Linked DNA regions of Methyloterricola oryzae. The protein of the gene in region 2 binds, or shares a complex with, the protein of the main gene of each other region. Links are inferred from orthologs where the notes say so. Each region holds a gene or a part of one and is shown on either strand. Other genes may lie near its edges.

Evidence for each region.
Region 1: the proteins of mnmG (region 2) and mnmE are in contact, whole or in part, in a solved structure (PDB 9HIP), measured with the Escherichia coli proteins. The link is inferred for Methyloterricola oryzae from one-to-one orthologs.

The regions. Positions count from the first base shown.
Region 1 is NZ_JYNS01000016.1:2,248-5,503, forward strand. Bases 289-3,223 are described here. They hold mnmE (tRNA uridine-5-carboxymethylaminomethyl(34) synthesis GTPase MnmE), read right to left. Parts: upstream 2,479-3,223; coding sequence 1,099-2,478; downstream 289-1,098. Other genes in these bases: EK23_RS17130 (hypothetical protein), read left to right, coding at 289-999; yidC (membrane protein insertase YidC), read right to left, coding at 2,518-3,223. Also shown: more of EK23_RS17130, read left to right, coding at 1-288; more of yidC, read right to left, coding at 3,224-3,256. UniProt on the Escherichia coli protein: Exhibits a very high intrinsic GTPase hydrolysis rate. Involved in the addition of a carboxymethylaminomethyl (cmnm) group at the wobble position (U34) of certain tRNAs, forming tRNA-cmnm(5)s(2)U34.
Region 2 is NZ_JYNS01000005.1:58,741-62,017, reverse strand. The notes cover bases 301-3,256. They hold mnmG (tRNA uridine-5-carboxymethylaminomethyl(34) synthesis enzyme MnmG), read right to left. Parts: upstream 2,738-3,256; coding sequence 863-2,737; downstream 301-862. Other genes in these bases: EK23_RS08770 (BatD family protein), read right to left, coding at 2,827-3,256; rsmG (16S rRNA (guanine(527)-N(7))-methyltransferase RsmG), read right to left, coding at 301-863. Also shown: EK23_RS08785 (ParA family protein), read right to left, coding at 1-236; more of rsmG, read right to left, coding at 243-300; more of EK23_RS08770, read right to left, coding at 3,257-3,277. UniProt on the Escherichia coli protein: NAD-binding protein involved in the addition of a carboxymethylaminomethyl (cmnm) group at the wobble position (U34) of certain tRNAs, forming tRNA-cmnm(5)s(2)U34.

The DNA.
Region 1 (3,256 bases), on a different replicon or contig from region 2:
ACGCCGTCGCCAGAGCCTTCTTCAGTGCCAGCGCCAAAGCCACCTGCGGCTCCTGGGCCTGTGCTAGGCTCGGCAAAAAAGTGGAATCCGGGGCATTACCTCAATGCGTATTGGGGAACAGACATGCCCGGATCCCTTAACAAAACAAAGCCGTACGCCTTCCTCAAAGGTGTTTCCGTGATTCATCAATGGCGTGAATTGGAACCGACCAAGGGCAGTTACAATTTCAGTAGAATTGAAAGTGAATTGGCCATGGCGAAAGCCCAAGGCAAGCAACTCATGATCCAAATTAACGATAGGACCTTCTGGAAGAACTGGCCTGATTGTGTCCCCGACTATCTCATAAATGATCCAATCTACAAAGGCGGCCAGTCGCATATCGGGATTAAGTGTACTGCATTGCGGTGGGTACCGGCTGTGCAGGATCGCTTGATTGCACTCTACAGGGCTCTTGGACAGAAGTTCAACGGTGATCCCAATTTCGAAGCTATTTTTGTGGAAGAAGATGGAGTCGAGACGGCAGGTGATAATATGTCTCTATATTCATCAAGAGGATACACGGACCAAGAGAAAAGAGGGATGGATGCACTGGCCGCATCTTTTCCAAATACTCAGGTTTTCAAATTCCTGAGCTGGGGACCTAATGTCGGCGAGTTGTTTGCGTATGCCAAAAAACTTGGACTCGGGGTGGGAGGCCCTGATCTAGTTCCAGATAGTAAAACCTTTTCTACATCGTTTTATACTCAATATTCTGGGAAGATACCGTTACATATCTCTTCTCAGGATCCTCGGGTTAATCAGTATATTGAGCAGGGTGGCAGTGTAGAGCGGATGCTGGACTTCGCCATTTCGGACCCCGCTGGATTGCATGTAAACTACATCATCTGGGACCAGCCGAATTACCCGAATTTTAGTTACAAGAGGGATATCCTGCCCCTCCTTGAAGCTCGACAGGGATATATCAACACGGGTTGTCCGACAAGCATTGTTTGCCAATAAATCCAGGAACAACCAGCCGCCTTGTATTGGGTTAGTTCGGTTTCTGGCTAAGGTGTGAACGCTGCTCCGTCTATCAAACGTTTTGAATTCGTGTCTGCCTCACTTTCCAATGCAAAAGCTTGAAAATATGCTGCCCAGCAGGTCTTCTGTGGTGAATTCTCCCGTGATCTCACCTACGGAGGTTTGAGCCAACCGAAGTTCCTCGGCGACTAGTTCGGCGCCGCTTCCAGTCTGTAGGTGCAAGATTGCGGTGGTAACGGCAGTATGGGCACGTTCCAAAGCGTCCACATGACGGCGCCGTGCGGTAAAGACATGAGCGGAGTCGCTTTCGTACCCAGCCATTTTCTTAAGGTGCTCTTGAAGCAGTTTTATGCCGAGGCCTGTTTTGGCGGACAGGTGGACGACAACGCAGTTTTCGTTTTCGTCGATAGACGCTGAGCGCCCGCTCAGATCTATCTTGTTGTAGACCTTTATCAAAGGGATCTCGGGTGGAAGTTGCGCAAGCAGGTCATCGTCGGCATCGTTTGTGCTGTCGTCCAAGATCAGGAGAGTGAGGTCGGCGCTGGCGATCGCGGTGTGCGCCCGTCGGATGCCTTCTTGTTCGATGGGATCTTCACTGTCGTGAATGCCTGCCGTGTCAACGATATGCAGTGGCATGCCGTCTATTTGTATGTATTCGCGCAGAGCATCTCGGGTAGTGCCGGCGATGTCGGTGACAATGGCTAGGTCTTTTTGAGCGAGGCGATTCAGGAGACTGGATTTGCCGACATTGGGCCTGCCCGCTATGACGACTGTTAGGCCTTCTCGAAGTACGCTGCCTTTCCTGGCGGAACCCAGGATCTCTTCCAGGCGCGTCGATAGTGCTTGAAGTCGCTGAGCAGTGTTGCTTTCGGTCAGATAGTCGATTTCCTCATCGCTGAAGTCGATCGCTGCTTCCAGAAAGGAACGAATTCCTATTAGCGCGTCACGCAGCTCATGAATCAAGGTGGAGAATTCGCCTTGCAGAGAGCGTTGGGCCGAGCGTGCCGCAGTTTCAGTCGAGCTTTCAATCAGGTCAGCAATAGCTTCCGCCTGAATCAAATCGATCTTGCCATTGAGAAAAGCGCGTTCCGAAAATTCGCCAGGCCGCGCAAGTCTTATGCCCAGGCGCGTTATGCGACGAAGAAGCAGATCCAGGAGCATGGGACTGCCGTGACAGTGTAGTTCCAGCACATGCTCCCCGGTAAAGGAATGGGGTTGAGGGAATAATAGGGCGACACCGGAATCCAGAATTGAATCATCGGTGTCATAGAAGGGAAGGAAATGCGCGTGTCGTGGGCGCAAATCTTGTCGGAGTACTTCGCGGCAGACGCGCTCCACCAATTCGCCGGAGATTCGCACGATTCCGATGCCGCCGCGTGCCGGCGGTGTCGCAATGGCGGCTATGGTATCCGTGGTCAGGGTGGCTAGTCTCCGGGTGCTCGCTGAAGCGGCTACCACTGATGGGTAGCTGCTTCGGCGCGGAGTGAGCGGCTTAGCTTAGGCTCGCTTTTCGATCTGTCGTGTGATGAACCACTGCTGCAAGATGGAAAGCAGGTTGTTCACGACCCAGTACAGCACCAGTCCGGAAGGGAAGAAAGCGAAGAAGAATCCGAACATCAGGGGCATGTAAAGCATGACCTTGGCCTGGATAGGGTCTTGCGGCTGCGGGTTTAATTTCTGCTGGAAGAACATGGAAGCGGAGTAAATGACCGGCAGCACGAAATAGGGATCTTTGGCCGAGAGATCCTGGAGCCATAGCGCAAATGGGGCTTGTCTGAGTTCGACTGCCTCCACTAGCACCCAGTAGAGGGATATGAAGACGGGTATCTGCACGAGTACCGGCAGGCACCCGCCGAGTGGATTCACTTTTTCCTTCCGGTAGAGTTCCATCATGGCGATGTTGAACTGCTGCTTGTCCTCTCCGTAGCGCTCCTTGAGTTCCTTCAGCTTGGGCTGCAGCTTCCGCATATTGGCCATGGAACGGTAGCTGGATTCAGATAGTTTGTAGAACAGCAGCTTGATGGTAATAGTGACGAATATGATGGCCCATCCCCAATTGGCGAAGATGGCGTGGTATTTCTCCAGCAGCCAGAAAATTGGCTTGGCAATAAACGTCAGGTTTCCGAAATCGACGGTAAGCTCGAGGCCGGGCGCGACGCTTTCCAGGGCGCGTTGCAATTTTGGTCCAGCAAACAGGCGTGAATGAAAGACCTGCTCCGCTCCGGCAGGGACTTCC
Region 2 (3,277 bases):
TCCTTCAGCGGCAGGATGGCGTCGCCCGGCTTGGACTGGCGGGTCAGCACCTCATAGGAGGAATGGACCAGCTTCTTCTTGTTGACCCCGCAGCCCATGGTGGCGTTGCCCTGGGGATCGAGGTCGATGAGCAGCACGCGGCGCTTGGCGGTGGCGAGCGAGGCGGTGAGGTTGACGCTGGTGGTGGTCTTGCCGACCCCCCCTTTCTGGTTGGCCACCGCAATGATTTTTCCCATGGCTCTTTATCCTGGCAAGGTGACGGAAAGCAGGTGCCGCTCGGCATCCACTCCGGGAATTTTCAAGGGAACGCTTTCAACGGCAAACGGGGTCGGTGAGTCCTGTTCCGCCCATTTGCCCTTCTGCGCAAGGATCACGCCGCCCGGGGCCAAAAGCCGCCGCGTGTGTTCCACGATCACCGGCAGGCTGGCGAAGGCGCGGGCCAGTATCACATCGAAGCCCTCCGGGTCGGCGAAGCGCTCGATGCGCGCATGCACCACGCGGGCGTTGCGAAGGCCCAGTTCGATGATGGCCTGCTGCACGAAGCGCGTCTTCTTGGAGTTGCCGTCCAGCAGGGTGAAATCCTTCTCTCCGGCCAACAGCGCCAGGGGAATGCCCGGCAGACCCGCCCCCGTGCCCACATCCAGCACACGCCACCCTTTCAGGTGCGGCAAGACCGCCAGGCTGTCGAGCAGATGCAGCCTGACCATGTCGGCCGGGTCCGTGATGGAGGTGAGATTATAGACACGATTCCATTTGCGCAGTAACTGCAGGAAGACCAGCAACCGCTCCCGCTGACCCGCATCGGCGGCGACGCCCATCTGCGCCAGCCCCTCCGCGAGCAGGCGATCCAGGTCCTGTGCCATCAGGCGCTTTTCTTCTTCAGATGCACCAGCAACAAGGAAATGGCCGCGGGCGTCACGCCCGGTATGCGCGAGGCCTGGCCGAGGGTCTCGGGCCGCTGCTGCTTGAGCTTTTCGCGCACCTCGTTGGACAGGCCCACCACGTTGCCGTAGTCCATGTGCTCCGGCAGGCGCCAATGGTTGTAGCGCCGCGAACGCTCGATCTCGTCCTGCTGGCGGTCGATATAGCCCGCGTACTTGGCCTGGATTTCCAATTGCTCCAGCACCTGCGGGTCATCCTCGGCGTCCAGGGCCGGACAGATGCCGCCCAGGGCCGCGATGACCAGTTCCGGGCGGCGCAGCAATTCGGTGAGGGTCGCCTCGCGCTGCAGGGGCGCGCTCAACTGGCCGCCGAGAGCTTCGGCCGCGCCGCTGTTGGGCTTCACCCAGGTGGCGTCCAGTTCCGCCTGCAGCCGGGCAATGCGCTCGCGCTTGTCCTCGAAGCGCCGCCAGCGATCATCATCCACCAGACCCAGCTCACGGCCCATTTCGGTGAGGCGCAGGTCCGCGTTGTCTTCCCGCAGCAGCAGGCGGTACTCTGCGCGACTGGTGAACATGCGATAGGGTTCGGCGGTACCCCGGGTGATGAGGTCGTCGATCATCACTCCGATGTAGGCTTCTTCCCGGGCCGGCGACCAGGCTTCCAGATCCTTCGCCTTGCGTGCCGCGTTGAGGCCCGCGATCAGGCCTTGCGCCGCCGCCTCCTCGTAGCCGGTGGTGCCATTGATCTGGCCGGCGAAGAATAGGCTGTCCAGATGCTTGGTCTCCAGCGACGCCTTGAGATCGCGGGGATCGAAATAATCGTATTCGATGGCGTAGCCGGGCCGCGTGATGTGCGCCCGTTCGAAACCCCGGATGGAGCGCACCAGGGCCAGCTGCACGTCGAAAGGCAGGCTGGTGGAAATGCCGTTGGGATAGATTTCCCGGCTGTCCAGGCCCTCCGGTTCAACGAAGATCTGGTGGGAATCGCGCTCAGCAAAGCGCACCACCTTGTCCTCGATGGAGGGACAGTAACGCGGTCCCACGCCTTCGATGACGCCGGAATACATGGGCGATCGATCCAATCCGCCGCGTATGATGTCATGGGTGCCCGGGTTGGTGCGGGTGATATGGCAGCACACCTGGCGCGGATGCTCCTCGCGCGAGCCGAGGAAGGAAAACACCGGCGTGGGCGTATCCCCCGGCTGCTCGGCCATCACCGCATAATCGATGCTGGCGCTGGCGATGCGCGGCGGCGTGCCGGTCTTCAGACGTTCCACCCGGAACGGCAGTTCCCGCAGGCGCGCCGCGAGGGCATTGGACGGCGCATCGCCGGCGCGGCCGCCTTCGTAGTTCTCCAGGCCGATGTGGATGCGCCCGGCCAGAAAAGTGCCCACCGTCAGCACCACGCAGCGGGCGCGAAAGGCGAGCCCCATCTGCGTCACCACGCCGCGCGCGCTGCCATTTTCCACGATCAGGTCGGCGACGGTCTGCTGGAACAGGAACAGGTTCGGCTGGGTTTCCAGGGCATGCCGCACCACCTGTTTGTACAACTGGCGGTCCGCCTGGGCCCGGGTGGCGCGTACCGCCGCCCCCTTGCTGGCGTTGAGGATGCGGAACTGGATGCCGGCGCGGTCGATGGCGCACGCCATGAGTCCGCCCAGGGCGTCGATCTCCTTGACCAGATGCCCCTTGCCTATGCCGCCGATGGCGGGATTGCAGCTCATCTGACCGAGGGTTTCGATGTTCTGCGTCAGCAACAGGGTGCTCGCGCCCGCGCGCGCCGCCGCCAGGGCCGCCTCGGTGCCCGCATGGCCGCCGCCGACCACGATCACGTCGAATTCACTGGGGTACTGCATGCTGGAAAACTCTGGATGGCGCTGGCTGAAACTGGGCGAAATCATACCATACCGGCCGCCCGGAACCGGCGCCGGGGGGCGGAAAACCCTCAACTGCGATACAAGGGCTCCAGATCCGGCGCCTTCTGAGTCTGCGCGTCTCCCCGCTGTGGCTCAGCGATCAACTTGCCGAGGGTCTCGCCATTCCAGCTGCTGCCGGAACGGCTGTACAGCGCCCGCTCCAGTTCAGCGATTGCTTGAGCCAGCTCGCCGCCGGTGTGCCGCGCCAATGCGGCCAGGGAGCTTGGCGCATCCTTCGGCCAACGCGCCGCCGCCCAGACCAGCAGGGCATCGCGCGCACGCGTCGGATCTCCCGTCCCACAGGCCTCTTTCGCCGCACGCGTGGCGGCCCGAAGCCCCGGAAGCTCCGCCTGCTCGCCGTCCTGCGCGGGCGAAGCCGGGGAATGGCGAGCACGCAGCCAGAACAGGGCCGTAAGCAACCAGCCGATAGCAGCCACCAGGGTGCTCCAGAACCAGGGGTCGGCTGTGAGCTGGGCAGCA